3 regions of the Halobacillus sp. Marseille-Q1614 genome follow, and region 1 is predicted to be linked to each of the others. Evidence: riboswitches for the same ligand, from Rfam matches in the RefSeq annotation. Region 1 holds a riboswitch; each other region holds the start of a gene.

Evidence for each region. A riboswitch is a leader RNA that binds a small molecule or an ion and turns the genes downstream of it on or off. The one in region 1 is predicted to bind S-adenosylmethionine.
Region 2: it holds a riboswitch for S-adenosylmethionine, as region 1 does, so the genes downstream of both, mmuM (homocysteine S-methyltransferase) here and HUS26_RS12140 (phosphoadenylyl-sulfate reductase) in region 1, are expected to answer to the same signal.
Region 3: it holds a riboswitch for S-adenosylmethionine, as region 1 does, so the genes downstream of both, HUS26_RS02895 (methionine ABC transporter ATP-binding protein) here and HUS26_RS12140 (phosphoadenylyl-sulfate reductase) in region 1, are expected to answer to the same signal.

Annotation. Positions count from the first base shown of each region.
Region 1 covers NZ_CADDWH010000001.1:2,392,749-2,403,660, reverse strand. Annotated here, with positions in the region: gene nirB (nitrite reductase large subunit NirB) at 1-1,145, shown strand, start outside; gene nirD (nitrite reductase small subunit NirD) at 1,168-1,491, shown strand; gene cobA (uroporphyrinogen-III C-methyltransferase) at 1,517-2,296, shown strand; gene HUS26_RS12160 (DUF2243 domain-containing protein) at 2,443-2,919, shown strand; gene HUS26_RS12155 (cytochrome c oxidase assembly protein) at 2,912-3,700, shown strand; gene HUS26_RS12150 (SLC13 family permease) at 3,861-5,507, shown strand; gene HUS26_RS12145 (MFS transporter) at 5,521-6,723, shown strand; SAM riboswitch class I at 6,890-6,996, shown strand; gene HUS26_RS12140 (phosphoadenylyl-sulfate reductase) at 7,260-7,991, shown strand; gene HUS26_RS12135 (inorganic phosphate transporter) at 7,988-9,067, shown strand; gene sat (sulfate adenylyltransferase) at 9,054-10,202, shown strand; gene cysC (adenylyl-sulfate kinase) at 10,227-10,820, shown strand; gene cobA (uroporphyrinogen-III C-methyltransferase) at 10,853-10,912, shown strand, end outside.
Region 2 covers NZ_CADDWH010000001.1:2,591,865-2,602,776, reverse strand. Annotated here, with positions in the region: gene HUS26_RS13030 (ABC transporter substrate-binding protein) at 1-554, opposite strand, end outside; gene HUS26_RS13025 (response regulator) at 573-1,745, opposite strand; gene HUS26_RS13020 (sensor histidine kinase) at 1,779-3,536, opposite strand; SAM riboswitch class I at 3,894-3,998, shown strand; gene mmuM (homocysteine S-methyltransferase) at 4,245-5,198, shown strand; gene HUS26_RS13010 (n-acetylglutamate synthase) at 5,224-5,562, shown strand; gene HUS26_RS13005 (DeoR/GlpR family DNA-binding transcription regulator) at 5,612-6,382, opposite strand; gene HUS26_RS13000 (substrate-binding domain-containing protein) at 6,836-7,795, shown strand; gene HUS26_RS12995 (sugar ABC transporter ATP-binding protein) at 7,873-9,426, shown strand; gene HUS26_RS12990 (ABC transporter permease) at 9,428-10,420, shown strand; partial or broken gene HUS26_RS20275 (glycoside hydrolase family 32 protein) at 10,452-10,912, shown strand, end outside.
Region 3 covers NZ_CADDWH010000001.1:589,998-600,909, reverse strand. Annotated here, with positions in the region: gene HUS26_RS02905 (MetQ/NlpA family ABC transporter substrate-binding protein) at 1-347, opposite strand, end outside; gene HUS26_RS02900 (methionine ABC transporter permease) at 374-1,042, opposite strand; gene HUS26_RS02895 (methionine ABC transporter ATP-binding protein) at 1,035-2,060, opposite strand; SAM riboswitch class I at 2,133-2,251, opposite strand; gene HUS26_RS02890 (TlpA disulfide reductase family protein) at 2,449-2,865, shown strand; gene HUS26_RS02885 (hypothetical protein) at 2,858-3,175, opposite strand; gene HUS26_RS02880 (thioredoxin family protein) at 3,284-3,592, opposite strand; gene HUS26_RS02875 (topoisomerase) at 3,609-3,956, opposite strand; gene gcvH (glycine cleavage system protein GcvH) at 4,084-4,467, opposite strand; gene HUS26_RS02865 (arsenate reductase family protein) at 4,552-4,911, opposite strand; gene HUS26_RS02860 (acyl-CoA dehydrogenase family protein) at 5,104-6,885, opposite strand; gene HUS26_RS02855 (acetyl-CoA C-acetyltransferase) at 6,901-8,076, opposite strand; gene HUS26_RS02850 (3-hydroxyacyl-CoA dehydrogenase/enoyl-CoA hydratase family protein) at 8,098-10,497, opposite strand; gene HUS26_RS02845 (proline dehydrogenase family protein) at 10,874-10,912, opposite strand, start outside.

The DNA.
Region 1 (10,912 bases):
CAATTGTGAAAGCTATCCAAGATGAAGGATTAACAACTGTTGAGCAAGTCAAAGGGTGTACGAGCGCATCCCGTTCATGCGGCGGCTGTAAGTCTATGGTAGCCGATTTATTAGAGCATACGCTTGGAGATGAATACGACCAGAATCAAAAAGAAACCATTTGCGCCTGTACGACTCTATCTCGTGATGAAGTCATTGAAGAAATAAAAGAAAAAGAGTTAACCCATGTGCGGGAAGTTATGAACGTGCTCGGATGGACCACTGATGAAGGGTGCTCCAAATGTAAACCGGCGTTGAATTATTATTTAGGAATGGTCCACCCGACAGTATACGAGGATGAAAAAGAGTCACGTTTCGTAAACGAAAGGCTCCATGCGAATATCCAGAAGGACGGCACTTATTCCGTTGTTCCACGGATGTACGGCGGGGTCACAAATGCAGAAGATTTACGAAAAATTGCCGATGCTGCTGATAAATATGACGTGAAGATGATTAAAGTAACAGGCGGCCAGAGAATTGACCTTCTAGGTGTACAAAAAGAAGACTTGCCGAGCATTTGGTCCGATCTCGGTATGCCATCAGGCTCTGCTTATGCGAAAGGGCTTCGAACCGTAAAAACGTGTGTGGGAGCAGACTTCTGCCGGTTCGGCACACAAAATTCAGTCGGTTTAGGCATTCAGCTTGAGAAGAAATTTGAAGGGCTGAATACCCCGCATAAAGTAAAAATGAGCGTCTCCGCCTGCCCGAGGAACTGTGCGGAAGGCTCTATTAAAGATGTGGGTGTCGTCGGACTGGACGGTGAGTTTGAGATTTATGTAGGCGGTAACGGCGGCACACATATGAGAAAAGCCGATCTGCTGGCGAAGGTGAAGACAGAGGAAGAGGTGCTCGACACAGCTGCTGCTTTCTTACAGCTTTACCGGGAGGATGCAGCTTATCTAGAAAGAACTTCGGCTTGGGTGGAGAGAGTAGGAATCGAACACGTTCAGAAAGTTCTTTCAGATAAAAAAGTATTTATCGATCTCATTCAGCGGATGGATGAAGCCTTATCTGTTGTTCAAGAACCATGGGAGCAGGCACTAGGGGATGAAACTTTATTAAGAGATCTGTATCAAAACGTAAAAGTCCCAGCAGGTTCAAACTAATTCTTTTAGGGAGGAATGGAAATTGAAACAGCTGATAAAAAGAGTGTTTGTAGCAAATGTTGAAGAGCTTCCGGAAAAATTAGGGAGAACCGTGCACATAGGCGATTGGGAACTGGCCATCTTCAAGCTTTCAAACGGGAGAATTAAAGCGATCGAGAATCGCTGTCCTCATAAAGGCGGAGTCTTAGCCGAAGGTATGGTGAGCGGGGACAGCGTATTCTGCCCCATGCATGACTGGAAGATCAATGTAACAGACGGTCAGGTGCAAGGACATGACAGCGGCTGTGTAAAAACGTTTAAAGTAGAAGTAGAGAACGAAAAGGTCTACGTTTTATTACCCGAATAACAGCTTTTTTAGGAGGCAGAAAGGTATGTCAAAAGTTTACTTGGTGGGGGCAGGACCGGGAGACCCGGATTTAATTACAGTAAAGGCATTAAAATGTATTCAGCAGGCCGACGTCATTCTTTACGACCGTTTAGTTAATGAAGAGCTGCTTAAGAAAGCTAAACCGGGAGCTGACTTAATATTTTGCGGCAAGCATCCGAAATTTCATATTCTTAAACAGGAGACGATTAATTCCTTATTAGTGAAGTATGCCAAGCAGGGGAAAGTCGTCACGCGGCTCAAAGGGGGCGATCCCTACGTTTTTGGAAGAGGAGCGGAAGAGGCAGAAGCTGTTGCTAAGCACGGTATTTTATATGAAGTTGTTCCTGGTATAACATCCGGTATTGCGGCACCTTCTTACGCAGACATCCCTGTTACGCATCGCGAGCTGGGAAGTTCATTTGCCGTCGTCGCAGGACACCGGTGCAAGTCCAATCACAAAGAAATAGACTGGCAGAGTCTCTCCCAGAATATTGATACATTAGCCATCTACATGGGGGTCAGCAATCTTCCGTATATTTGTAAGCAGCTGATGGAGAATGGCAAGAACTCTGACACGCCGGTTGCTGTTATTCAGCAGGGGACTACTACTGAGGAACGAGTTGTCACAGGAAAGATCTCAAATATAGTGAGTGTCGTTGAGAAAGAAGAGATTCAGAACCCTGCGATGATCGTAATAGGAGAAGTTGTGCGCTTTCGCGAGAAGATCAGCAGACTTAAAATGATGAATCAGTCGGTTCCTTTGCAGGGAATTGCTGAAGCATAATCAAAGCCCAAGCGGATTAGCCGCTTGGGTTTTATTGTGCACGCGTATCTATTTATATTTTTTCGATATAATAAGTTTATAGTTAGGAAGGAAGGGAATTTTTTCTACATACCTTTTAACTTTAAGAATCTCAAGAGGAGGATTATATGCCTGATATAACGAGTGGGAATCACACTTCGTACTTAAACCGTAATCTACTATCAGGAATTTTATTCGGGGTCGGTCTCGCGGCCTTTTTAGATGAAACTCTTTTCCACCAATTACTGCATTGGCACCATTTTTACGATAAATCTACTACAGATATCGGTCTTGTTTCAGATGGCTTTTTTCATGCGTTTAGCTGGTTTGCCACAGTTGGCGGTCTGTTTTTAGTCGCTGATCTTCGAAGAAGGAAAGCATTCTGGTTTAAGAGATGGTGGGGCGCCAGTCTGCTTGGGGCTGGGGCTTTTCAGTTATATGACGGCACTATTCAGCATAAACTGATGCGCCTTCACCAGATTCGATATGTAGACAACGTCATAATATATGATCTAATCTGGAACATTCTTGCGTTGATTATGATTGTGGCCGGGCTCATTTTGCTGAACCGTACAAAGAAGGCGGCGGTGAAAGGAAATGCATAACCATTCAGGCACCTCAATCGTAGATGCAGCTCAGATCATATTGGCTGTGCCTTTTATATTTGCTGCAGCTCTCTATGTCGCTGCCCTCGTTTATTCACGTCGAAAGGGCAGGAAATGGCCGGTCTATCGAACCGTCCTTTGGATGGCTGGTGTATTGTCTGGTTTAGCGGCAGTGAGTGGACCGATAGCAGTGCAAGCCCACAGCAATTTTACTGTTCATATGCTTGGTCATTTACTGCTTGGAATGCTGGCACCTCTTCTCATGGCTTTAGCGGCCCCTATGACACTGTTTCTAAGAGCTTCAAGTGTGAATCCAGCAAAGAAGGTTACTTCAATTCTAAGAACGTCTTTTGTCCGTTTCTTAAGTGATCCCATTACAGCGTCGATTCTGAATGTGGGAGGACTCTGGGTATTATACACTACCTCTTTGTTTGAAGCGATGCACGAGAGTTTACTCCTGCATTTGTTCATTCACATTCATGTATTTCTTGCCGGTTATCTATTTACGATCTCTCTAATTTACATTGATCCTGCTCCTCATCGCCGGAGCTTCGTCTACCGGTCAGCCGTCATGGTAGCCGCGTTAGCAGGTCATGGAATATTATCGAAGTATATTTACGGCAACCCTCCGTCTGGCGTGCCCAGACATGAGGCGGAAAGCGGAGGAATGCTCATGTATTACGGTGGAGATCTCATTGATGTCATCATTATCTTTTTCATTTGTCTGCAGTGGTACCGTGCGTCCCGGCCGTACCCAGCCGGCGGTTTTCAGTCGGCTTAGCTCGCGAACTTTCATTCGCTGGCTCTTTCTTGTTTGCTCCCTCTTGCTCCTAAAGCCTGTGTCTTCTGCTGCTGAATTGTGTTAAAATTTGATAATATATGAAAATTTAAATATATTATGTGACCACACGATGGGAGGAGAAAACTTGGAAAATCAATCACTGTTAAAAGGTTATTGGTCTCGTCTCTGGGAGATGCATGATCAAGCAAAGGACTTGATGAAATTTACCGTTACCGGAACTACGAAGGAACAGACAGAGCAGAAAAGAGAGAAAAGTAATTCAGCTAGTAAAGGGACCGGACCTGCCGGATCAGGACCTTCGTATGGAACTAGACAGAAAGCCGGACTTATTATAGGGCCAATTTTGTTTGCGCTTACTTTACTATTTATGGATGCTGAAGGTTTATCGCAGAGTGCCGTAGCCGTTTTGGCGAGTACCCTATGGATTGCTACATGGTGGATTACCGAAGCAATTCCGATTCCTGCAACTTCTTTATTGCCTCTGATTTTGTTTCCGCTTACAGGAGGACTGGATGGGGGAGCCACAGCTTCTTCCTATGGAGATAATACTATCTTTCTATTTATGGGCGGGTTCCTTATTGCCCTGGCTATGCAGAAATGGAATCTACATAAACGAATCGCCTTATTTATTATCTCTTTAATTGGAACAAATACCGAAATGATCGTGCTCGGCTTCATGCTGGCTACAGGTTTCCTTTCTATGTGGATTTCGAATACTGCCACAGCGATGATGATGGTGCCGATTGGTCTTGCTGTAATCTATCAATCTTCTGAACAGCTGGAGAAACAGCAGACGAAGTCAGTCGATCATTCTTCTTTTAATTTTGGTAAAGTAACAATGCTTGGGATTGCTTACAGTGCTTCTATAGGAGGATTAGCAACACTAATTGGTACGCCTCCAAACACGATATTCCGTGCAGTAGTGGAGCAAAACTACGGCGTTCAAATTTCGTTTGCCGGCTGGATGGCTTTTGGGGTTCCACTAACCTTAATTTTAATGGGACTCACCTGGTACTACCTGGTTAAAATGGCTTACCCAATGAAAATTAAAAAGCTTCCAGGTGGAAAGAAGGTCATTAATGACGAGCGTAAAGCCTTAGGCGTAATGTCTAGAGAAGAGAAAATTGTTTTAACGATCTTTACACTTACGGCTATAGCTTGGATCTCAAGGTCTTTCGTATTAGTGCATATTAATGAAAATATCGATGATACGATCATTGCGATGATTGCCGCGATTATTTTATTTTTAATCCCCGCCAGGAAAAAAGGAGAGTTTATCCTTGATTGGGATACAGCAAAAGGGCTGCCATGGGGAATTCTTCTGCTGTTTGGAGCTGGACTTGCGATCGCATCCGGATTTCAGGAATCCGGTCTTGCGGAATGGATTGGAACACAGCTGACGGTACTTGAGGGCATTAGCTTTATACTCATACTTACAGTTGTGGCTGTGCTGGTAATTTTCTTAACGGAGATTACTTCAAATACGGCTACTGCAACGATGATGTTCCCGATCATGGCTTCATTGGCTGCCGCTATTGATGTGCACCCGTACAGCTTAATGATCGCAGCAGGGGTGGCTGCAAGCTGTGCTTTTATGCTGCCTGTTGCTACACCTCCAAACGCCGTTGTGTTCGGTTCAGGTTATTTGAGAATACCCGACATGGCTAAGGCCGGGTTTGCTCTGAACATTCTATCTATCGTACTTGTGACCTTGGCGATCTATTTCTATTTACCTGTTATCTGGAACATTGATTTAACATCATTCCCGGCGAATTTCAGTCAATAAAAGGATGAAAATTATGGACATCAGCAATGAAGCACCGGCTCCCTATACCCCCAAGGATCAGGGGTTCTGGCGGATAACGGCTGCATTAATGCTTGCTTCACTATTGGTTTTTTCCACATTGTATGTGTTTCAGCCGTTACTCCCTGTTTTTGTCAATGAATTTAATGTCAGTGCTACGCAATCCAGCCTGCTTATGTCTGCTTGTGTATTCTCAATGGTACTCGGATTATTTGTATTGGGATTTCTTGCAGACCGCTACGGACGGCTGTCAATAATGAATGTTTCTTTAGGCATAACGGTCCTTTTATTGATCGTTATGCCTTTCTCTCCTTCTTTTGGAGTCCTTGTCGCCTTAAGATTTCTTCAAGGGTTCTTCTTGGCAGGCGTGCCTGCCGCGGCAATGGGATATTTAGGGGAGGAGGTTTCTCCTAGAGACATTGGTCTTGCCATGACATTGTACATATCAAGTAATGCACTTGGTGGAATGGGCGGGCGAGTGATTGCCGGTTATTTAACAGACATTTTTGACTGGGAAACTACGATTCTGTCAGTCGCCGTCTTCGGAGTGGCAGCTGCCCTTCTTTTTATGTTCCTGCTTCCTAAGGAAAGATTTTTTGAACAGCAGAATCAGCCGCTGTGCCAGGACTTAAGGGGAATGATGATCCATTTGACTGACAAACAGATGCTTTCCCTTTTTCTAATGGGGCTGCTGCTTCAAATCGTCTTTACAGCGGTTTGGACGTATCTGCCTTTTTACTTGCAGGCGGAACCTTACAACTGGCCGCTTAAGTGGATCGCGTTTACTTATTTTGCGTATGGGCTAGGGGTGCTGGCGCCGCCGCTGGCAGGAAGAATTTCGAATCAGATCGGCCTTCCCAAAGTGATGCTCGCCGGTGTCATTTTGCTGTTATCAGGCGTATGGATGACGGTAACCGCACCTGTTGCTTTAGTTCTGATCGGGCTCGGTCTTCTTTGCATGGGATTCTTTATTGCTCATTCGATGGCAGCTGCTTTAGTCAGCAAATCTGCTAAGCATCACCGAAGCGGGGCATCCGGCTTTTATTTAATCAGCTATTACATTGGAGTAGCTATTGGCAGCACAGGGGTAGGAGCCCTGTGGGAAAATTTCCGGTGGATTGGAGTAACAGGAACGAGCCTGGTCTTTCTCCTTGTTCTGGGATTTTTGCCTTTTTATAAAAAGATGCACAAAGAGTGAGAGGCCATTTTTTTGGCTTCTCAAAATTTTTTTATTTTTTTAAAACCAACTAAAACACTAGGGATAAAAGGGTTTAGAGCATCTAATGGCCAAATTCTGCTAAAAAACCCCTTTGACAGGTGCTCCCGCATACTGTATATTTCCATATAATCACATAAACAAATATTTCTTATCCAGAGAGGTGGAGGGACTGGCCCGATGAAACCTCGGCAACAGACTTTTGAAAAAGTACTGTGCTAATTCCAGCAAGCATAACTGCTTGAAAGATAAGAAGAGTTTATAAGCCGTGGTGCTTTTCCTCTTCTTATCTTGAATAAGGAGAGGATTTTTTTTCGGTTTTTCCAATAGGCGCTGTTAGACGACAGTGTTGATTACACAGAAAAAGTAAGGGGTTCTGCGGCTTAAAAAACGGGCGGGCAAGACCCCGCAGAGAGGAGACCTGAACGTCCTCCGCTTAAGAGCGAGCAGGCTCACCCTTTTTCAGGGAAGTCAACATTAACATTTAACAGAGTCTTTTAATAAAGGGGGGTAATAAAGTGAAAGAACTCATAACTTATGATTCATTCCAGAAGGATCCTTTTGCTGGTCAAATACCTGATAAAGAAACAAAGGGAGCCTTATCTATTCTGGAATGGGCATATAACGCATATGACGACATTGTCTATGCCTGCAGCTTTGGGGCAGAAGGAATAGTGTTAATCGACTTGATTTCACGGGTGAAAAAAGATGCCCGAATTGTTTTTCTAGATACACACGTTCACTTTCAGGAAACATACGAATTGATTGACCGGATAAAAGAACGGTTCCCTGGTTTGCAGATTACGATGAAGCAGCCAAGTTTAACCCTGCCGGAGCAAGCCGAAAAACACGGAGATGAGCTGTGGCAGTCCAATCCCGATAAATGCTGTTATATCCGAAAAATCAAACCGCTCGAAGAAGCATTAAAAGGAGCAACAGCATGGGTATCAGGATTGAGGAGAGAGCAGTCTCCAAGCCGCAGTAAAACGGATTACGTAAATAAAGACGATCGTTTCCGTTCCATCAAAGTCTGTCCATTGATTCACTGGACGTGGGAGGATGTCTGGAATCATATTAAGGAAAACAATCTCCCTTATAATGATCTGCATGATAGAGGTTATGCGAGTATCGGCTGTATGCCATGCACCTCGCCGTCTGATGACCCTCATAACCGATCGGGCCGATGGCAGGGATTTGAGAAAACCGAATGTGGATTGCATACTGTTCAAGCTAAAGGCTCAGAAACATGAGCTTCCTGCTGGCAGGCTTTCTTGTCGCTTATTTCTTTGCTTTTAATGTCGGTGCCAGCGGGGCTGCCGCTACCATGGGTACTGTGTATGGAGCGGGAGTTATAAAGAGGAAGCGTATAGCCTTAATCCTGAGTGGAACGGGATGTTTACTTGGTGCTTTATGGGGAGGAGAAGTAGTAGAAACGATTGGAAAAGGTTTAATCCCAGAAGGTGCTTTAACGATTCAAGTAGCTACGATAATTTTAGCCGTTTCTGCTTTTACCCTGTATTTCACTAATATGATCGGGATCCCCCTTTCTACAAGTGAAGTAACAATAGGATCAATCGTTGGAGTAGGGCTTTCCTTACAGCAGATATATTTATTTAATTTACTGGAGATTGTTCTATTTTGGGTTTTAGTTCCCATCATCTCCTTTCTTATCGTCTTTATATTTGTATCACTATTCAATCGGTTAAGAAAATGGTTTTCCTTTCCCGCTTCCAATAAGGTGACAAAGTGCCTTTGCTTTCTATTAATACTTACAGGCTTTCTTGAAGCATTTGCTGCAGGGATGAACAATGTCGCAAACGCAGTAGGGCCTCTGGTAGGAGCAGGGGTGCTGGATAAGGAGTTAGGGCTTCTGACGGGAGGCATCTTTATTGCATTGGGCAGTATTTTTCTCGGGGGCCGGGTTCTTGAAACCAATGGGAAGAAAATTTCACACCTTACACTGTCAGACGGAATTATGGTGTCTGGGACTTCAGGGCTGTTAGTCATTGGAGCTTCCGTGTTTGGAATTCCGATTCCGATGACCCAGGTAACCACTTCCGGTATTGTCGGAGTAGGAGCCGCGAAAGACTGGAAGGGTATATGGAGGAACCAGACAATCTATCAAATTTTGAAAGTATGGGTGACCTCTCCGATTATTTCGTTAGTACTCGCATTCAGCCTTACTGAAATATTCCTAAATTCAAGTTTCTATAATGTTGCCATTATATCGGGAGGCATTCTAGCTACATTAATCATCACAAATTTCGGCCGAGGGGCCATGCTGAAGAAGCCATTTAAGGAGGAAATGAATTATGACAGTCAGTAAACCACACGGAGGACAATTAGTAAACCGAATCGTAGAAAAGGAAGATTTAGCAAAAGTTGAAATTACCAATGATATCGCTTTAGATGAAATTGCTATAAGCGATCTCGAGCTGATCGGAAATGGAGCCTACAGTCCAATTACGGGTTTCTTAAACCAGAAAGACTATGAATCTGTCGTTAACAATATGAGGCTTTCTAACGGGATCGCCTGGAGTATCCCAATCACACTGCCCGTTAACGAAGAAAAAGCTCAGGAGCTCCAAAAGGGAAGTAAAGCGACACTCTCTAAAGACGGAGAGGTTTATGGTTGGATTGACGTAGAAGAAGTCTATCAGCCTGACAAAGAGCTTGAGGCACAAAAGGTTTATCAAACGTCTGAAACAGAGCACCCTGGAGTTAAGAAGTTATTTGAACGTCCTGCTTACTACGTAGGAGGAGCGATCCATTTAGTCAAGCGCCCGCCGCGCAAGCATTCAGAAGTATATTATCTCGACCCGGCAGAGACAAGAAATGAATTTGCAGAGCTTGGCTGGGAAAAGGTCGTTGGCTTTCAAACCCGTAACCCTGTCCACCGTGCTCATGAACACATCCAGAAGACAGCTTTGGAAACCGTCGATGGTTTGTTTTTAAATCCTCTCGTTGGCGAAACGAAAAGTGATGATGTACCCAGTGATGTACGCTTAAAAAGCTATCATGTGCTGCTCGATAATTATTATCCGAAAAATCGCGTCTTCCTCGCCGTATTTAACGCAGCGATGCGCTATGCAGGACCAAGAGAAGCTATTTTCCACGCTCTCGTTCGTAAAAACTTCGGCTGCACCCACTTTATCGTTGGAAGAGACCACGCAGGAGTAGGTGATTATTACGGAACCTATGATGCACAGAAAATCTTTTCTAATTTTACAGAGGATGAGCTGGGCATCACACCGCTGTTCTTTGAACACAGCTTCTACTGCCATACGTGCAAAGCAATGGTTTCAAGTAAAACATGCCCGCACGATAGCGACCAGCACGTGATTTTATCAGGAACGAAAGTAAGAGAAATGCTTAGAAATGGGGAGAAGCCGCCTGAAACATTCAGCCGTCCTGAAGTAGCCGGCATCCTTATTGACGGCCTAAGAAAAGTACCACAATAAAGTAAAGAAGAGGAGCGGGTGAATATGAGTTCTAATTTAACGTGGCATGATACCTCAGTAGTAAAAGCAGATTATCGAAAGAAAAATAACCATTCAAGCGGCGTGATTTGGCTTACCGGCCTTTCGGGGTCAGGGAAGTCTACGATCGCAAATATAGTGAATCAGAAGCTTCATCAAAAGGGTCTGCAAACCTATGTTTTAGATGGTGACAACGTACGGCACGGTTTAAATAAAGACTTAGGTTTTGGTGAAAAAGACAGACAGGAAAATATTCGGCGGATAGGAGAAGTGGCTAAACTATTTGCCGACAGCGGTACGATCGTGCTGGCCTCCTTTATTTCACCTTTTCGATCCGATCGTGATCAAATCCGTGAAAGTTTAGAAGATAACGAGTTTATCGAAGTCTACGTAAACTGTCCTTTAAAAGAATGTGAACAGCGTGATCCTAAAGGAATTTATAAAAAAGTGAGAAACGGCGAAATTCCTTCTTTCACAGGCATCGATTCTCCTTATGAAGAACCGGTCAATAGTGAGCTGGTCGTTCATACAGATCAAGAGTCTGAGGAAGCTTCGGCTGATCAAATTATTCAGTTATTAAAACAAAAGAGTTGGATTTAATGAGGCAGTTCAAATAAAATGGGGGTATAACAGTGGCGAAGGTATATTTAGTTGGTGCAGGACCAGGAGACCCAGAGTTAATCACCGTGAAA
Region 2 (10,912 bases), 200 kb from region 1:
GGAGTAATTCCTGCCTGCTGTAATTTTTCTGCCGCAGCTTCTAATTCAGTAAGCGTAGAAGGTAATGAATCAATACCGGCTTGATCGAATAAATCTTTGTTATATATAAATCCATATCCTTCCAAATTCATGGGCATACCAAAGATTTGGTCATTAAAACGTATCGGTGTTAAAGCGTCCTCATAGGCTTGATCCACCCATGGCTGATCGGAAAGATCTTCTAAATAGTGCTCCCAGATTCGTGCGCTCTCGTACCCGGGATTGGTGAAAATGTCAGGTCCATTGCCAGCAGCCATCTGGGCTTTTAGGTCAGAGAAATCATCCATTGCTCCACCGACCGTATGCACCTCTATACTTACGTTGGGATGTTCCTTTTCATAAGCCTGAACCATTTGCTCAAATTGAGAAGCAATCTCCACCTTCGGATTTCGTACATTTAGTGTAATTTCCTGTTCAACGTCGGGTTTTTCTTCAGTTTCTGGCTTATTCTGGCATGCGGAAAGAGATAAACTCAGTGTTCCAATTAGGCATATGTTAAGAATCTCCTTTTTCATTCCGTCACCTTCTTTACCCTAGGTTATCTGCTGGCGGTCAGGCTGCTGTTTATTTCTGTATTCAAATGGTGTCAGCCTAACTACTTTCTTAAAAAGTTTGGAGAAGTATTTCTCATCCTGATACCCGAGCATTAATGAGATGGAGTAGATCGTTTCGTCTGTTTCTTTCAGCCATATTTTTGCCTGATTAATTCTAAGTTTCGTTATATATTTAGACAATGGCAGGCCTGTTTCTTTTTTAAACTTCCTTGAGATATGTTCGCGGCTGAAGAAGAAAAGACTGGATAGTTTCTCTAAGCTCAATTCTTCCATGTAGTACTCATCCACATATGAAACAATGTCTTTTATGCGCCTCGCTGCATCTAGGTCATCCACTCTATGAATCGATCGGTAGTTATGGCTGTCGATAGCTGTTTGCAGAGATTGATAAGAACTTGGTATATCGGATAATGAAGACAGCCGCTCACCACTTACTAGACGTACGGGTATATCAAATTCCTGGCTCATCCATTCTTCAACGGTTAACCATTCATCTGGGATCGTAATGACGAGGCAGAGGTTTCGCCCATTTTGCAGGGTAAATACATTCCCTAATTTCTGCTGAATCAGCTTGTCTGCCAGTGATTCAATATAAGGTTCTGGGTGATGCATTTGATAAAAAGAAATTAATGCTGCTTCGTAATGATCCGCTGCAGGAAGGTAGGGGAGAATATCGTCTATTTGAAAAGGTTCTCCCATACAGGCAGCGGTTATTAATTGATCCAGCCGCAGCTTTTTAAAGTCTTCTTCAGTTTCATCAGAATGATGGGATTGCTGGTCATTTTTCCAGCTTTCTACCGCTTCGCCGACCGTTTTATTAAAGGGCTCCGGTTCAATTGGCTTTAAAAGATAGTCGAAGCTGCTGCACTTTATTGCTTGGCGCATAAATGAATAGTCATTATAACCTGTAATAAAAATGACCTTCCCGGGGTAGGAGATGGAATCGAGCCACTCGATGATCTCTATTCCGCTCATACCTGGCATTTTGATATCTGTAAAGATAAGTTCAGGATTTTCTTTTTCAATAATCGCTTTTGCTTCCTGGCCATTGCCTGCATCATATATGTCGGTAATGCCGTGCTTATCCCACTGTCCGAGGTAGCGTATGACGTCGCGTACATTCATCTCGTCATCAACAATTAGAGCCTTCAAAAAAATTCCTCCTCATTAATATGTGATAGGCGGCTATTGAGCAAGCTTCGATTGTAAAGGAATTGAGATCTTAACGAGAAAACCTTGTCCTTGAATGGTATCAACTTCTAAAGAAGCATCGTGGCCGTAATTAAGAATCAGCCGGTCGTGGATATTTTTTAAGCCGATATGCTTTTCAGAATAAGTTCCTTCGTAAGGGGCTGTGTATATGTTGCTTCTTAACTCGTGAAGCTCTTCATCTGTTAAACTCGGCCCGTCATTTTCTACTGCAAGCTGCAGTACTTTGCCCTGGATTTCCCCGTGTATCGTTAAATGAGCTTCATGAAATCCTTCTTCATAACTGTGTTTAAAGAAGTTTTCAACAAGCGGCTGAAGTATCATACTGGGTATGGTCATCTGAAGAATCGTATCACTGATTTTTATAGAATAATTCACATTGTTTCTGAACCGTTCTTTTTGCAGCATAAGGTAAGCTTCTATATAATTCACTTCGTCATGGACGAGCACCCACTTGTTAGCTTTCATTGAGTAACGCATCATTTTGGATAATGATGTTACAAGCTGATAGACATGAGGAGCTTTTGACCTTAAGGCTACAGCACCAATCGACTGCAAGGAGTTAAATAAAAAATGTGGATTGACCTGAGACTTTAAGGCTCGGAATTGATTTTCCTTATTCTCGATTTCCAGCTTATATTCGCGGTCAATATGACGGTTGATGCGATCCATCATTTCCTTCATATGCTTTTCTAAATAACCGATTTCATCCGTTCGGCTGTCATCAAATGGAGCATGTGTATCTCCGCCTTCGATCGAACGAACTTTTTGGGTGAGCTGCTTGATTGGGTGAGTAATTTTGTAAGTAATCATACTAATCATCAGTACCCCTAACAGCCCGACTCCTATCCCCACCAAAATGCTTGTGTAGGCGGTTTTTCTGACCTCCTGGAATAAGACTTCACTTGGTGTGATTTTCACTAATTTCCAGTTTTGAAGCGGTCCTGTTAAGGTTTTGGATAGAATTATATCTTCACTTTTTCCTCCTGAGGTGTTCATCTTCTGTTTTATGTCAGATGTTACTGGCTTGCCGATAAGCTCTTGGTCGTTTGCGTAAATTACATTGGCATTTTCATTAACAAGCATCACGGTTTCTTCGTCTTCCTGCAGGAGGTTTTGGCATATTTGAGCATAGACATCTAAATCGATGTCTGTCGTAAGGATGCCGAGAAATTCATTAGACAGCACGTCTACTATTTTATGGTGAAAGGTCATCACCGTAGAGTTGTCCGATTGGGGGACAATCGCGGCCTCATTATAATTTTCAATCGGATGAGGCGGTTCCAGGGGGTATTTAACGTTTGTATCATAAAGTTCGTTTATCGTATTTTGCTCTAAAAAGTCAGGCTTTGATTTCCGTGCGCTGACCATTCCATTATAAACAGCTAACGATTCTTTACCCTTATCGAGATATAGCCGGACCTGCCGGATTTCTTTTCGCATGAGAAAGTAATTTTCTAAGCTTTTTTCTAAATAGGCTGAATCATCTATTTCGTTATTGAAGATCCGAAAAAGCTCGGGGTCGCGATACAGAATATAAGGAAGATCAATCATCTCATTGAAATATTGTTCGAGTTCTTCTGAGCTTTCCTGAATTTGTTCGCGGCTGTTCTCAAGTTCATGCTGCTCCACACTATTTTTCGTGTAGCTGTAGATTAAAAAAACAGATAAAAAATAGGGGAGAATGATGAACATTAGCAGCATGATTAATAAGCGGCTTTGAATGCTTTTCATTTTAAGGAGCCCCTTTCACGAGAGAGCCAATGGAAAAACAGCTGTTCGAAAAAGCTGATAGTTCCTTTTCTCAACATGTGGTCTGGTCAGTATTCCTGTATAATCTCCTAAACTATAACAAAAAGCCCGAAAGCGTCAATTCTGTCTCTATAGTATGAGAGAGCGTGAGAATCCCGGTGGCCTCAGCACTTCGCGAACGCTTCCACAAAATGTAACCGCTCTAGTGAAGCTGGAAAATGAAACAAATAGACTAGGAGGATGAATAGATTTCTGGGGTTCTCATATTGAAATGGTATACATTTTTACTATCTTGACTATTTTTAAATCAATTGGTAGAGTTGTGAAAAATGTAAATAATTCTTATCCAGAGAGGTGGAGGGACTGGCCCTTAGAAACCTCAGCAACAGGTCTATTTAAACACTGTGCTAATTCCAGCGGGTGATCTTACCTGATAGATAGGAGCTTCTTTTATTTGTCGGACACGCACTCGTTTGGAGTGCGTTTTTTAATGTATAGCAAGTGGATATATATGTTTAAAAGAGCGACATCCAGATCCAGCACCCAGACACTCGCGTCATAAGCAATCCGCCCTGCTAAAAGGGAAGGCCGCCTTCCTCCGGCCGTTTTGCTTATGCGTTTCGTGTCTACCATGGCGCTTTTAGCCTTTGTTCTGTATAGGAAAGCACGTAAAGAAAAGAGGAACCAGATATGTCGAACCAAACCAGTCAAAAGCACAATCCCATTGATTCAATTTTGCAAAAGTATTCCCTTGTCATTCTTGATGGGGCGTTAGCGACGGAATTAGAAAAGCACGGATGTGATTTGGATGATCCGCTTTGGTCAGCACGAGTCTTGCTGGAAAAGCCAGAAGCCATTGTCCAGGTACATGCGGATTATTTCCGCAAAGGAGCAGATGTAGCTATTACGTCAAGCTACCAGGCGACAATTGCTGGGTTTGCTAAGCGCGGTATTAAAAAAGAGGAAGCAATAGACTTAATTAAAAAGACGGTTCATCTAGCAAGACAGGCCAGAGATGAGGTTTGGAATGAGGAAGAAAAAACAGACCGTTCTAAACCTTTGGTTGCTGCCTCTGTAGGACCATATGGAGCCTATCTTGCAGATGGGTCTGAATACGCAGGGAACTACGGCGTGTCTGATAAATGTTTAGCAGATTTTCACCGTCCAAGTATGGAAGCCTTGATTGAAGCAGGGGCGGATCTTTTAGCTATAGAAACCATCCCGTCTTTTCAGGAAGCGCAAGTACTTGCTTCCTTACTGGAAGAATTTCCGGGTACATCTGCCTGGCTGTCTTTTTCCTTAAGAAATGGAGATGCCATAAGTGATGGTACGAATCTAAAGAGATGTGCAGAAACATTTAATGATCATAACCAGATCGTAGCCATTGGTGTAAATTGTGCCCCAGTCCCTTCTGCTATAGAAGCTGTGAAAGAACTGCGTAGAAACACAGTGAAGCCAATTATTGTTTATCCGAATTCAGGAGAAACTTATAATCCTGAAACGAAAACATGGCATGGGGAAGAAGCTTGTGACCCATTCGATATTCAGTCGGAAGCCTGGTATGAAACGGGCGCGCGCATCATTGGCGGGTGCTGCCGAACAACACCAGAGCATATTGAATCGCTAGCTAAGAAATGGAGATAACTTTGTGCCAGGAGGATGATTTAGGATGATTGATTATAATAATCGAACGTTCATTTCTGTGGAAAATACGGAGAATGGGGAAGTCTCTTCAAAAACTTATTTTCACTATTACCAGGAGGGGCGCATTCTTTACGCAGATTACGAGGGCGGAGACATCGTAAAAGGAAAGCTGGTTGGAATTGTGAATGCAGATGATACATTAGAGTTCCGATACAACCACATTAACATCTCCAATGAAATAAGAGGAGGGAAATGTAAGTCCACGCCGGTAATAACGAATGATGGGAAAATAGAGCTCCATGAAGAGTGGCAATGGATCGACCAGAAGCAAACCGAAGGCAGATCGGTTATCAGAGAGGTTTAATACATAAGAGGATCCTTTTTGGATCCTCTTTTTTGTGTTTAAAGCCGTTTTAAACTTTAACCATATGTACATTTACATCAAAACGCTTCATGTCCTCTTCAAAATCAGCCGGTATATGGTTGTCTACGATACAAAAGTCTATCTCTGCCAGATCAGCTACTTTTGCAAAATTCACTTTGCCAATTTTACTATGATCGGTCAATAAAATAGTGTGCCTGGAGTTCGTAATCATCATCCGCTTAATCCGCGCTTCGGTAAGGTTAGGGGTGGTAATCATCCCTTCTTTTAGGTCCAGCCCGTTCGTCCCGATAAAGGCTTTATCAATTCGAATCATATTGAGAGACTGCTCCGCAAAAGGCCCGACTAATGCTGATGTTTCCCTTCGTAAATTTCCGCCTAGCAGCATTACCTCTAATCCCGGAATATCGGTTAACTCCTGCATGATAATGATAGAGTTGGTAACGATGGAGAGATTAGTGAAGGATTTTAACTCTTTCACAAGTTCAAATGTGGTAGTTCCTGAATCTAATAGAATGGCATCGCCGGGGTTGATAAACTCTACGGCTTTTTTAGCAATCGCCTGCTTTTCTGAAATATAATCTTTTTTTCTGTCTCCGATCGATGCTTCAAAACTGACAGGCTGCAGAAGGATAGCACCGCCGTGAGTTCTTTTTATATTATCTGTTTCCTCTAACTCCTTTAGATCCCTTCGAATCGTAGAGTCTGAAACATTAAATTGTTTACTTAAGTCATGGACAGAGGCCCGTGACATATGGCGCAAGTATTCAAGGATTTGCGCTTTACGTTCTTCCATAAACATGAATAGGAGTGCTCCTTTCGTAAGCGTTTTCTCTTTAATTATAGACTACTCTCGATATCAAAAGAAAAAATGATGATTGATCGATGAAGACTTCAGTCAGGCTTGAATGCGCATTTGGTTAATTTATGAATAAAAGTAATCACAAACAATCACAAGTGGTTGAGGTGGCTAATAAGGATAAGAATGATTATAAGTTAAAACAGTTATATTATAGGGAATGACAAATGTTTTTGTAATTTTTAGAAAACTTATTGACAAAATTTGTATACGCATATATCATCATTAATAAGCAAAAACAATCATATCCAATCTTGGTGATTTTTACGCATAGTACAAAAAAATCCCAACATCTAGTTTTGATATGCGTAATGGAATCAGAAAGGAGGACATCATTAATTTATTTTGTAAGCGCATTCAAAAGATCGAAAGTTAAATCTGGAGGGGGAAAGAAAAATGAAAATGAAGCTTAACTTAATTTTAATGATAATCCTTATGCTATTTATGGCAGCTTGTTCAAGTAATGAAACTTCCGGGCAGGAAAATGAAAGCGCTGACAAAGAAGAAAAAGTTAAAATCGGTTTAACTCTTAACAATTTAGCTAATCCATTTTTCGTATCAATGAGTGAAGCGGCAGAGGATTATGCCGATGAGGTTGGTGCTGAAATTATCGTGCAGGCGGCAGATGCTGATTTGGCCAAACAAACCTCTCAAATTGAGGACTTCATTACACAAGGTGTCGACCTCATCCTGCTGAATGCCGTGGATTCTAAAGGGATTGCAGGAGCAGTGGCTCAAGCAGATGCAGCTGGAATCCCTGTCGTTTCTGTGGATGTTGGTGCTGACGGAGGAATTGAGGGAACGGTAACTTCGGATAACTACCAGGGTGGGGTTCTGGCGGCTGAATATATGATTGAAGACCTTGGCGGGAAAGGGAATGTTGTTGTGATCGACGGCCCTCCTGTAACTGCTGTGAAAGATCGGATTGCCGGGTTTGAAGATACGATCAAAGGCACTGATATTAAAGTAATTGCGAAGCAGAATGGTGAAGGGAACCGTGAAAAAGGGTTACAGGTCATGGAAAGTATTTTGCAGGCCAACGAGCCGGGTACTATTGACGCTGTTTTTGCCAATAACGATCCTGTAGCAATCGGTGCAGAAATTGCCCAGCAGCAAGCCGGCCGACAAGATGAATTTTATATTGTCGGTGTTGATGGTTCGCCGGATGTTATTGAAGCGATGAAGAAAGAGGGAAGTTCAATTGCAGGTACTTCTGCTCAGCACCCTGATGAAATGATCAAAAAAGCCATGGACGTTGGAATACAAGTATTGGACGGCGAATCTGTAGAAGAAGTGATCAAAATTCCAGTAGATTTAGTGACGCAAGACAACGTAGATTCTTATGAAGGCTGGTAGAGATCTTTTGCCAAAAGGAGTACGGTCCTTGCTGCAGCAAGGGCCGTCATTTCAATCTAAGTAAGGAGTGAAAAGCTATGGTTATGCAGGAAAAGGTGAAGATAAATTCAGCCGCAGCCATGCCTATCCTACGTATGGAAGGAATCAGCAAAACTTTTTCTGGCACTACGGTTTTGAAAAATGTATATATTGATCTTTACCCGGGTGAAGTTCACGCCTTAATGGGAGAGAACGGAGCCGGGAAATCTACGTTAATGAAAATATTATCTGGAGTCTACGTACCTGATCAGGACAGTGGCAGGATAACTTATAAAAATCAGTCAGTCACGTGGAAGGATCCGCTGACTGCCAGAAAGAGAGGGATTGGAGTTATTCATCAGGAACTCAACCTCTCTCCAAACTTGACCATTAGTGAAAACATTTTAATGGGAACGAAATACCCTCGAAACAAATTCGGCATGGTGCGATGGGAGGAAGTACATAAACGAGCAAAGGAAGTATTATCTTCCATGGGTTCAGATTTAAAGCCTGAAACCCTTGTCTCGACATTAAGTGTGGCCCAGCAGCAGATGGTGGAAATCGCAAGAGCCCTCTCGTACAAAGCGGAAGTCCTGATCATGGATGAGCCGACAGCATCTTTAACAGATAAAGAAATTGACAGCTTATTTACGATTATTAAAGACTTAAGAAAACAAGGCGTTGCCATCGTGTATATCTCCCATCGAATGGAAGAAATTTTTAAGATTTCAGACCGGTATACAGTATTGCGTGATGGGGAGTGGATTCAAAGTGGTCCTATCCATGAGACAAACCCAGATCATTTAGTCAGTTTAATGGTTGGCCGTGACTTAAAAGACCTATTTCAGCGTTCGAAAAGCAATTATATAAAAGAAGAAGGTAAAGATAAGCCTGCTTTAGAAGTGAGAAATTTAAGTGATTCCACATTTGTTAAAGACCTGTCTTTTCAGATCTATCCAGGAGAGATTGTAGGGTTTGCAGGACTGGTTGGAGCTGGCAGAACAGAGCTTGTCCGATCAATCTTCGGTGTTTCTGATATCCAGCAGGGAGAAGTCTGGGCAGGTGGACAGCAGGTGAAAATCAAATCACCAATTGATGCGATTAAACATGGTATAGCCCTCGTACCTGAAAGCCGCAAAGAACAAGGATTATTCCCTGATATGTCTGTGAAAGAGAATATTTTGCTCGCGGAATTAAAAGAGCATAAAAAGAATTTGAAGATTAATTGGAAGTCTTTAAACCGTATGGCAGACGAATATATTCAAAGCTTAAACATAAAGACAGCTTCACCCGATCAGCCCATTTCCGGCTTAAGCGGAGGAAATCAGCAAAAAGCTGTCATTGCCAGGTGGCTGTCAACTAACCCTAAAGTTCTTTTGCTTGATGAACCAACGCGTGGGGTAGATATCGGGGCCAAAACAGAAATTCATAAAATCATTTCAGAACTTGCAGATGCGGGGCTTGCGGTGTTGATGATCTCCTCTGAACTTCCGGAAGTCATAGGTGTAAGTGACCGGATTTTTGTGATGCATGAAGGACGGATCACCGGACACCTTCAAAAGCATGAAGCCACGCAAGAACGAATTATGTATCACGCAACGGGAGGTAAGTAAAATGAAATCAACTTTGTCGTCTAATCAACAGCCGGCTCACCCGCCTGTAGGGCCTGGATTTAAGTTAGGCCGCCATGCTTCGACACTCTGGAACCAGCTTGGAATGGTGATCATTTTGATTTTGCTTTGTATCGTAATGAGTGTCATGGCTCCTAACTTTTTAGACTCTGCGAACCTTACCAATATTTTAAAACAGGTATCCGTAACTGCGATTCTAGCTGCGGGTATGACGATTGTTATTCTAACCGGAGGTATCGATTTATCTGTAGGGTCGATCGTAGCCTTATCGGGAGTTGTCTCTGTTATGGCTTCCCAAACAGGAATGAACCCGATAATTGCTATGCTGCTCGGAGTTGGTGCAGGTTATCTTGTCGGTTTTATAAATGGAGTATTTACTGCGAAAATCGGACTGCCTGCTTTTATCGTTACGCTTGCGAGCATGACCTATGTGAGAGGGCTGGCCTATGTAACTAGCGGAGGATATCCAGTCGTTCTGGAATCGAGTACATTTCGGTTTGTAGGATCAGGGTCTATTCTATCTATTCCTACACCTATCTATTTAATGGTCCTTGTGTATATCATCATGTTTCTTGTTTTAAAATACACAATGTTTGGCCGTCATATTTACGCTATTGGAGGCAATGAAGAAGCAGCTAGATTAACAGGAATTAAAGTGAAAAAGACGCTCGTAAATGTTTATTCTATCAGCGGCCTGCTCGCTGGCTTAGGCGGAGTTGTCCTCGCCGGCCGTTTGTATTCCGGTCAGCCGACAGCTGGTAATATGTATGAACTTGATGCGATAGCTGCCGTTATATTAGGAGGATCCAAGCTGACAGGCGGTGTCGGTAAAATTCAGGGAACCATCATCGGGGTGCTGATTATGGGGGTTATTACCAACGGTCTTACGTTAATGGATGTCAGCTATTACTGGCAGCTTGTTGTAAAGGGCGGAGTTATTCTATCAGCTGTGTTAATCGACAGGCTGCGTTCCTAAAATATCATAGAGAAGAGGGATTACAATTTGGATGAAAGCTGGATGGAAACAAGGTCTTCCGCTGTTACTTTGTTTACTTGCTGCAGGTTTGCCGTCAACGGTGCTTGCCAATGACTCAGGTTATTATGAAGAGCCATATCGCAACCAGTTTCATTTCTCGCCAGAAGCTAACTGGATGAATGATCCAAATGGAATGGTTTACTACGAAGGAGAGTACCATTTGTTTTACCAGTATCATCCCTATGGAACCACATGGGGACCGATGCACTGGGGACATGCCGTCAGTAAAGATCTCGTAAAATGGGAGCACTTGCCGATCGCTTTGTCTCCAGATGAACACGGTCAAATCTTTTCTGGAAGTGCCGTTATAGATTGGGAGAATACGGCAGGTTTTGGGGAAGAAGCAATGGTCGCTATTTTTACCCATTCGGGACCAAAGGGTCAGGTGCAAAGTTTAGCTTACAGCCTGGATAACGGGAGGACATGGGAAAA
Region 3 (10,912 bases), 1.8 Mb from region 1:
CCCATTGGCTCTATATGAATACCGCCTAAATTAGCAAAATCAAAATCATTTTGAGCCATTTGGTCCTCTAAATAAGGAATATGCTGAAAGTAGTTAGCATCGATATTTCCTTCATGCAGGTCCTGGTTCGGCAGGATGTAGTCCTGATACTGCTCAATATTAAGGGTGATTCCTTCTTCTTCAAGAAGCGGCTTAGCCTCTTCTAAAATCTCCGCGTGAGGAGTACTGGAAGCTCCTACAGTAATTTCAGAGCCAGGTCCTTCCTCTGATGAATCATCTGATGAACCGCAAGCTGCAAGTACGAGCAGCAGCAGGGCAAAAATAGAACTTGTTAAAAACTTTCTCATCTTTGTTACCTCCTAAATATTTATGTTTATCTTTTATCCAGTTTTCTGGAGGAAATATCTCCAATGAACTGGAAGATGAATACAATGATCACAATTAAAATCGTACATACAGCAACGACATCGAACTCTCTGCGCTGGAAACCATAGAAGTAAGCAAAGTCCCCTAGACCGCCTGCACCAATAACACCAGCCACAGCTGTGTATCCTATTAAAGCAATGGCCGTTACCGTAATCCCTGAAATTAAGGCCGGCATAGACTCAGGAAGCAGGACTTTAAAAATGATTGTTCTGTATTTCGCTCCCATAGATTTAGCAGCTTCAATAACCCCTTTGTCCACCTCTTTTAAGGCAATTTCTACAAGACGGGCATAAAATGGGGCGCCTCCGACAATAAGAGCCGGCAAGGCTGCTTTAGGACCTCGAATCGTTCCCATAAGAAAATCTGTAAAAGGGAACAGCAGTAAAATCAATATGATAAAAGGAATAGCCCGGAAAACATTGACTAAAGCAGAGGTGATCCAATTCAATGCTTTATTTTGCCACATGCCGCCTGGACCTGATAAGTAAAGAAGCAGCCCAAGCAGAAGACCTATAATAAAAGTTCCAGCTACAGATATCACCGTCATGTACATGGTTTCATAGGTTGCCTCAACGATATCTTCGGCTTTTACATTGGGAAATAGCTGATTAAACATTAGGGCTGACCTCCACTTCAACAGATGTTTCTCGAATATACTCTATAGCACGGCTGATCTCTGCCTCAGCGCCTACGATTTGAACAAGCATAGTTCCGTAGGCTCCTTTTTGAGTCTGAGTAATTTTTCCATGCAGGATATTTACGTCGACAGGGAATTTTCTCGAGACATCACTTATTAACGCCTGGTTTGTATTCTCTCCAATAAAATGAAGCTGTACAATTTCACCGTTCTTGTACCTTTCCTGGATTAAGTTCAGGGAATCTTCCCGATCCGGGTCTCCCATCACCTGATCAACGAATCGCTTTGTTACTTTTTCTTTTGGATGAAGGAACACATCCAGAACGTCACCTGACTCGACTACCTTCCCGCTTTCCATAACAGCAACACGGTGACAGATTTTACGGATAACATGCATTTCGTGAGTAATTAAAATGATAGTAAGTCCAAGTTTTTCATTAATGTCTACTAATAAATCGAGAATAGAGTCCGTCGTTTCTGGATCAAGTGCGGAAGTGGCTTCATCACAAAGCAGTACCTCCGGGTTGTTAGCAAGAGCGCGGGCAATACCCACTCTCTGCTTTTGACCGCCGCTTAATTGAGAGGGATAAGACTGGCCTCTGCCGGTTAACCCAACTAAATCAATAAGCTCACTTACTCTATTGGCACGTTCTTCTTTAGGTACTCCTGCTATTTCTAATGGAAAAGAAATATTATCGAAAACTGTACGAGACCATAATAAGTTAAAATGTTGAAAGATCATCCCGATATTTTGGCGGGCTACCCGCAGTTCACTTTTACTCAGTTCAATAATATTTTGATCGTTTATATTAATTGCACCTTCGGATGGTTCTTCGAGGCGGTTAAGGAGCCGGATAAACGTACTCTTCCCGGCACCGCTGTACCCGATTACTCCAAAGATTTCTCCTTTATCGACCGTTAAATCCAGCTTATCGACTGCTTTAACGTCTCGATCTCTTGTCTTAAAAACCTTAGATAAACCTTCAATAGATATCATGATGTCACTCTCCCTTACTAAAAAACGCTTTTCTGCATAAGAACAGAAAAGCGTAGTCAGTTTCAATCTGTTCTCTCATCTGTCAAAGGTTTCACTTTGCAGGAATTGGCACCACTTCAGTTCTTTTTTAAAAAGATCCTGATGGTTGCCGGGCATCATCGGGCCAGTCCCTCCGCCTCTCTGGATAAGAGGATTCCTTTATTCAATTATCAATTTATCGAACTTAAGCACCAAGAAGGAGTTTAGCATTTAACTTAAGATGCTGTCAATAAAAAATCTTCTCAAAGAATGAGAAGAGAATTTAAAATATTCAATTCTTTAACGAAGTGCGATTTATGTTAGCATGGTAAGGAGAAATCGTCAATTCTTATGCAGAGGTGAACATACAATGAAACTTGCTCCTGATTTTACACTGCCTTATATAGATTCAGAAAACAACTTTACCCTTTCCCAACAACAAGGAAAAGTTGTAATCCTTACGTTTTGGGCTTCCTGGTGTACTGATTGCGGGATTGACATGCCTAAAAAAGAACAGCTGTTTCAAACGATGGATCACTCCAAAGTTTCTATGCTGACGATCAACGTTACAGGCAGAGAAAGAAGTATTCATGACGCCGAAGACTATTATGATAAATTTCTGACGCAGCCTACTTTAACAGATAGAGGTACAAAAATTTACAAATTATATAAAGCTAAAGGAGTTCCCACTACTGTGATCATAAATCAAGAAGGAGAACTGGCTTTTCAGTTTAACGATAAAGCTGACTTCCTGGATATTGTGAAAGCGATTGGGACCCTTATCTAGCCAGCAGCATTAAAGATTCAACATAAAGAATATCTCGCAGCTTGCCCTCGATTTTTCCTAGATCAGCAGGTAATTTTGAAAGCTGTACTTCTCCTTCCAGCATTTTTTCGATGATTTGCGAAGGAGCATGAACATGCACAGGACAATGAAATTCATAATCGTAATCAATTCTTACGTTCTGTGTGCTGATCGTTAAAGGAACCGTTTCCTGTTCACCATGAAAAAACAATACAATCGGCCGCTCTTTCCACTTTTTCAGCAGGTCAGATCGATCGTTCACTGATTCGATCCAAGATTGAATCGCATGCATAAAATCCCCCCTTAAATGCTGTATTTAATAATTCGGCATTTAAGAGGGCTGATCCTTGTTAATAAATGGAGAATCGCTCGTCATTTCCCGGGAAATCGCGATATTATATTACAAATATTGTTGAACCTTTTCATACATGTGAGGAACAGAATGAAAAGCATACACTTTTTCTATGACTTCAGCTTGGTTGGTAATAAGCAGACAGGGAACACTTTTCACTTGATACTCTTGCATAAATTCCGGGTAGAGAGATGCATTCATTTCGAGAAATACTTCATCTTTTATAGTAGTTTCTATCGTTTCAAGCATTTTACGGGCTAAATGACAAGTTCCGCAAAAAGGAGTATAAATGTAAGTGAATGCTAATCCTTTAGTCTTGAGCTGCTCTGTTACTTCCCGGTTTTGAAACTCCCGCAATTCATATCCTCCTATATTAAATAAGATAAATTGGCTTTATTTTAAAATGGTGTTTTAATAAGACTCTCGCTAATTCTGGTTCTGGAGTGGCTGCCACTTCCCGGAAAGCTTTATCAATATAGATTTGCTCCGCGTGCGGCAATTCAGCAGAAAGCTGTTTTCTCAGCTTATTTCCCGAATAATCTTCATCAACTAATATAAAAACAGGTCTATGATCAAGATTATAATCTAGGATAAGTTCTTCCATCCTCTCAATTCCTAACGTACCATGGGTACATAAAATCTCCACAGGATCCTTAAGAATTTTATTAATTTGTTTCTTGTCGGTAATACCTTCAACTATTAATATTCGCTCATCCATCATAAGAGTCACCTACTATAGAGAAACAGACCATGCTAAACAGCACGGCCTGCACATAATGAGTATCAAAGATTGTTCTTACAGGCTTTGTAATTTATGTATATGCACATAAACAACAACCTGTGGCGGCTTAGTCTTCGTTAATCATTTCCTCATAATCTTCAGCAGACATAAGCTCTTCCATTTCAGAGGAGTCACTAGGTTCAACTACAATCATCCATGCCTTTTCATACGGTGACTCATTAACAAATTCAGGACTGTCTTCGAGCTCCTCATTGATTTCTACTACTTTACCGCTGACAGGAGCGTAAAGTTCGGAAACTGTTTTAACAGATTCTACACTTCCAAAAGGCTCATCTGCTTCAACGGTATCTCCTTCTTCAGGAAGCTCTACGAATACGATATCCCCAAGTTCGGATTGTGCAAAATCCGTGATGCCGATACGTACTTTGTCGCCTTCTTTTTTTACCCATTCGTGTTCTTCAGAATACAGCAAGTCTTTTGGTAAACTCATTGAATACCCCTCCAGATTAAAATTAGTATAAATAATCACATTTATAAACATAAAAGCTTTTCGCTTTTATTTCCAATGTTCTGCTCACTTATTCCATATTTTCTCGAACTGATCCTCTTTAAAACCTACCGTTACTTTTTCACCATTCGTCACAATAGGACGTTTAATAAGCATGCCATCTTCGGCCAGCCAGGTAATCATCTCTTCTTCGGAAGCGGAAGGAAGCTTGTCCTTCAATTTTAATTCTCTATATTTCTTCCCACTGGTATTAAAGAACTTTCGGACAGGCTGATCACTTTTTCTCACTAATTCAGTAATTTCATCCTTACTCGGAGTATCTTCTACAATATGTACAGCTTCATAAGATACCTCATGTTCATCCAGCCACTTTTTAGCTTTCTTACATGTTCCGCAGTTTGGATACCAATAAAAGGTTAACGGCATTCTTATATTCCCCCCTCTTATTTATTTGATTCTTATTTTATCATACTCTCTTCTATAATAGCATTGCTATTAAGGGGATCACCGAAAAACGGTCTTTAGAAAAACCTAAAGTTTTTTCCGGTTTTCTGTATTGGCTCCGGCAGAGAAGTTCGAAAAAAGGCTTTCTCATGAGAGAAAGCCTTTTTCCTAAATTTAAACGGTATACTTTTCATTCTGGATAAGTGTTTGTGCGATCTTACGTTTCTTCACAATAACATTTGTTGGAGTATGACGTGTTAATTTTCTTAATGCTCCAAGCATCATACGAAGTGTATCACCAGATTCAGAAGCAATTAATGTTTCTTTAGCGTGGGCTTCAATCCGGTTAAAGGCTTCCTGTACATAAACTTGAGTATAAAGAAGTTTTTGGGCTGATTTTTCTTCTCCCAGCTTGCCGATTGCTTTTTCGGTACGAAGAACAGCCGATTCCATATTGTAAATCTCGCCTGTGATGTCAGCTATATTCACTAAGAGCTCCTGTTCATTCTCAAGCTTCTCGCCATACTTTTGAGCAGCTAATCCAGCAGCAAGCAGAGCAATTTTCTTGGCATTTTTCAGCAGGTACTTTTCTTGCTCCAATGCTTCTTCGCCAGGCTCTTCAGGCATCATGGTCATAATTTCTTCCTGCAATGCCTGCGCTTTCTGAAGTAATGGCAGTTCACCTTTCATTGCTTTCTTAAGCAACGTACCAGGTACAATTAAACGGTTAATCTCGTTCGTTCCCTCAAAGATTCGGTTAATACGGGAATCACGGTAGATCCTCTCTACTTCATATTCCTGCATAAACCCATAGCCGCCATGGATCTGTACAGCTTCATCCACTGCAAAATCAAGCAGTTCAGTACCGAACACCTTATTTAATGAACACTCAATCGCATATTCAGCAATAACTTTGGCTACGGCTTTACCGTCTTTTAATTCTTCTTCTGATAATTTACCCATGCTCTGTTCGAACAAACCAACTGTACGATAAACTGAGCTTTCATTGGCATACGTATTAACAGCTACAGACGCCAGTTTTTCCTGGATTAATGGAAAACTAGAAATAGGAGTTTTGAACTGCTTGCGCTGATTTGCGTATTTTACAGCTAACTCAATTGCTCGCTTAGAACCGCCTACTCCACCAATGGCCAGCTTATAGCGGCCCACATTTAAGATATTAAACGCGATTACATGGCCTCTGCCAATTTCACCTAGTACATTTTCCACCGGTACCTCAGCATCTTCTAAAACTAACGTACGTGTAGATGAGCTCTTAATTCCCATTTTCTTTTCTTCAGGGCCGGTAGACACTCCGCTGAAATCTCTTTCTACAATAAATGCGGTAAATTTGTCTCCGTCTATTTTTGCATAGACAACAAATACATCAGCAAAAGCTGAGTTTGTAATCCACTGCTTTTCACCATTTAACACATAATGAGTGCCCGCTTCATTCAATTTAGCCGTTGTCTTCGCCCCTAAAGCGTCGGATCCGGAACCTGGCTCTGTTAAAGCATAAGCTGCAATTTTCTCACCAGTCGCAAGCTTCGGTAGGTACTTTTGTTTCTGCTCTTCATTCCCAAAAAACACAATAGGAAGAGAACCAATTCCTACGTGTGCACCGTGAGTGACAGAGAATCCGCCGGCGCGTGAGAACTTTTCCGTAATGAGAGAGGAACTGATTTTATCAAGCTGCAGGCCGCCGTATTCTTCAGGTACATCTGCTCCAAGAAGACCAAGCTCTCCCGCTTTTTTCAAGAGGGCAACAGAATGTTCAAATTCATGGTTTTCTAGATTATCAATTTTAGGAACTACTTCCCCTAATACAAAGTCTTCCGTAGTTTTGGCAATCATGTGATGTTCTTCTGTGAAATCTTCTGGAGTAATTACGTCATTCGCTGTTAAATCTTCAACAAGAAAGCCTCCGCCTTTAATCATCTCTTTTAATTCACTCATTCTTTCCCTCTCCTTTTATAAAAGTTCAAATACCCCAGCAGCTCCCATACCGCCGCCAATACACATAGTGACTACGCCAAACTGTTCGTTTCTGCGCTTCATTTCATGGATTAAGCTGAGCGTCAGTTTTGTTCCAGTACATCCAAGCGGGTGACCTAGTGCGATCGCTCCTCCATTGACATTTACTTTATCAATATTCAAGCCAAGTTCCCGAATAACTCTTAATGATTGAGAAGCAAAGGCTTCGTTTAATTCAAACAATCCAATGTCCGCTAATTCCAAACCCGCCATTTTTAATGCTTTCGGTACAGCTTCGATCGGTCCCACACCCATGACTTCAGGCTCTACTCCAGCTACCGCAAAGGAACGAAATTTAACTAATGGCGTCATCCCTTCTGCCTTGGCTTTTTCACGGTCCATAAGTAATACAGAAGCAGCTCCATCACTCATTTGTGATGAATTCCCCGCTGTTACGGAGCCTTTCACAGAAAAAGCTGGTTTTAATTTAGCTAACACATCAACCGTTGTGTCCGGGCGTACCCCTTCATCCATTTCAAAAGTGATTTCTTTCTCTTTTAGTTTATGGTCACTGCCGACTGTCCGATGAACAACATTCACAGGAACAATCTCATCTTTAAATTTTCCTTCTTTCAATGCCTGCCCCGCTCGTTCGTGGCTTCTTGCGGCAAATGCATCTTGATCCTCACGGGAAATCTGAAACCGATTTGCTACCTCTTCGGCTGTATGCCCCATGGACATATAATACTCAGGTGCATTTTCAACTAATTGAACATTTGGCTTAATTACATGGCCTCCCATTGGAATAAGACTCATGGACTCTGCTCCGCCTGCAATCGCCGTATCAATATGCCCCAGCATAATTTTTTCCGCACCGTAAGCAATACTCTGCAGGCCAGAGGAACAATACCGGTTGATCGTTATCGCCGGAACCTTATAATGGAGGCCTGCCAATCCACAAATATTTCTGGCCATGTTCATCCCCTGTTCAGCCTCTGGCATGGCGCAGCCTATAATTACGTCATCGATGTTTCCTTCATATCCGCCTGCCCGCTTAAGAGTCTCTTTTATAGTAAGTGCTGCCAAGTCATCCGGTCTTGTATGGGCCAGTGTTCCTTTTTTCGCCCGGCCGACCGGGGTTCTCGCTCCAGCTACAATAACTGCTTCTTTCACGTTTCTTCCCCCTTTATATGATTAGTTGCGCAGAGGCTTTCCTTTCAAAAGCATGTGCTGCATTCGCTGCTGCGACTTACCTTCCCCAACAAGGCTCAAGAAGGCTTCCCTTTCGAGGTCTAATAAATACTGCTCATCCACAAGAGTCCCTTCTTTCACACGTCCCCCGGCTAATACAAAAGCTAATTTCTCTGCAATTTTTAAATCATGTTCGCTCGCATAGCCGCTAAGGCCTAAAGATTTCGCTCCCAGCAGCATCGTCGCATATCCCTGTTCACCAACGACAGGTATTGTTGTACGTTTTGGAGCCTTATACCCTGACCGCGCAAGGCCGAGTACTTTTTGCTTGGCGTCATAAATAAGATGATCACCGTTCACACTAATCCCGTCACGTTCGTCTAAGAAGCCATTTTCTTTTGCTTCTTCAGCCGATGTTGAGACCTTAGCCATAGCGATCTTTTCGAAGACGGAATTAGTTATTTTCTGCAGATCTAAATCAATTCCTTGAGGAATATTTCGTAAATGCTTAATGTAAAGTTCTTTGTTGCCGCCTCCTCCCGGAATCAATCCAACTCCGGCTTCAACCAGACCCATATACGTTTCTGATGAAGCTTGAATGGCTGCAGACGGAAGACAAACTTCAGCTCCTCCGCCAAGTGTCATAGCAAATGGTGCACTAACAACCGGTTTATCAGCATACTTTATATTCATCATGGCATCCTGGAAACTCTTGACGACCATTTCGATCTCAAAAAAGTTGAAGTCCTGGGCTTCCATTAAAATCATGCCAAGGTTTGCACCTACACAGAAGTTCTTTCCTTGGTTACCGATAACGAGGCCTTCATAATTTTTATCAACTTCTTCTAAGGCGTAGTTCACCATTTGAATAATATCGAGTCCTATTGCATTGCTCTGTGAGTGGAATTCAAGCCCTGCCACCCCATCTCTAAGATCGATAAGACTCGCTCCCGCATTCTTTTTAATGACTTCGTTAGTTTCTTTTAATCTTCTTAAATTAATGGACTTCGGATTAAAGGAGTATTGGACATATTCTCCATTGTGGTAATAGAGAACGCTCCCGTTTTCTTTCTCATAAAATTGTTCATGTCCCTCATCGAGCATTTTCTTTACCCACTGAGGAACATCAGCGCCCTCTGCTTCCATCCGTTCTGCGGCTGTTTTAACTCCTAATGCATCCCACATTTCAAATGGCCCTAGCTCCCAGCCAAAGCCCCAGCGCATTGCTTCATCAATGGAAGGAATATCTTCTGCGATTTCACCGCAAAGCTGTGCAGAATACAGAAGTACAGGTTTAACGATTGACCAGACAAAGTCGCCTGCCCGATCTCCTTGAGATGAAACGAGAGCTTTCAGTTTGCGTTTTGTTCCTTTTTCCTGTTTGGCTAATTCAACAGCTTTTGTCTTAAGTTTCTGGCGTTCCTCATACTCTAACGCTTCTGGGTTGAGCTGCAAGATTTCCCGGCCGTTTTCTCCTTTTTTCTTTAGAAAGAAACCTTGACCGCTTTTAGCTCCAAGCCAGCCTTTTTCCTGCATTTCTCTCATAAACGCAGGTATTTCAAATACCTTCTTCTCTTCACCTTCCACCTGGTGATAAACATTATTTGCTACGTGGATAAATGTATCGAGACCTACCACATCTAACGTTCTAAAAGTTGCACTTTTCGGCCGGCCGATCATCGGGCCAGTGACGGAGTCGACTTCTCCTACACTATATCCCCCGGCGAGCATTTCGCGGACTGTTACTAACAAACCGTAGGTGCCGATCCGGTTTGCAATAAAGTTAGGCGTATCTTTTGCTTCAACAACGCCCTTACCTAAAGTATCTTCACCAAACTGCTTCATATATTGAAGAACTTCCGGATCCGTATTTTTAGTAGGTATGACTTCCAATAACTTCAAATAGCGCGGTGGATTAAAAAAGTGTGTGCCTAAAAAGTGTTTTTGGAAATCTTCGCTGCAGTCTTCAGACATTGCTTCAACCGAAATTCCCGAAGTGTTCGAACTGACGATACTTCCATTCTTTCGATACTGATCTACCTGGGCAAAGATTTTTTTCTTTACATCCAGATTTTCGACCACTACCTCAATGACCCAGTCGACTTCCTTAAGTTTTGGCATATCATCCGTGAAATTTCCGACTTCAATAAGGTCAAGGCTGGATTTGCTTGTAATGGGCGATGGTTTTTGCTTCTTCAACTTCTCTTTGCTCTCAGCCGCGATGCGGTTTCTTACAGAGACGTCTTCAAGGCTTAACCCCTTATTTCTTTCCTTTTCACTGAGCTCGCGCGGTACCATATCAAGCATCAATGTTGGAATTCCGACGTTTGCCAGGTGAGCAGCGATACCTGCTCCCATTACCCCGGACCCTAAAACAGCGGCGCGCTTGATTTTTCGATTCATATTTCCTCCCCCTATCGTAACTTGAATGAATACTCATTCATTTTATGGCTAAAAAAAATACGGTTAATAAAAATTGGTATCTGATTTAACTATAAAATATATTCTGACATTTCGCAATCTTTTTCAAAAATAAAATTTATCTAATTTGTCCTTCTTTATTTTGGTGCTGTTAACTGTTAAACGATCTGTTTATTATAATTGATTTGTTTAAAAAATGGAGACCTCAACGCTCGTGACCTCTCTGCGAGCCTCGGCCGTCCGCAGGAGTCTCGCAGAACCTCCTTCTTTTCTTTACCATGTCACCTACGCCCGTTTAAAAGCGCCTTAATTTTAAAAAACCTTCAAGAGAGCTGTTCTCCTGAAGGCGTAATTATTATTACTTCCCGGCTACTCCTTTTAACACAAAGGCCACATT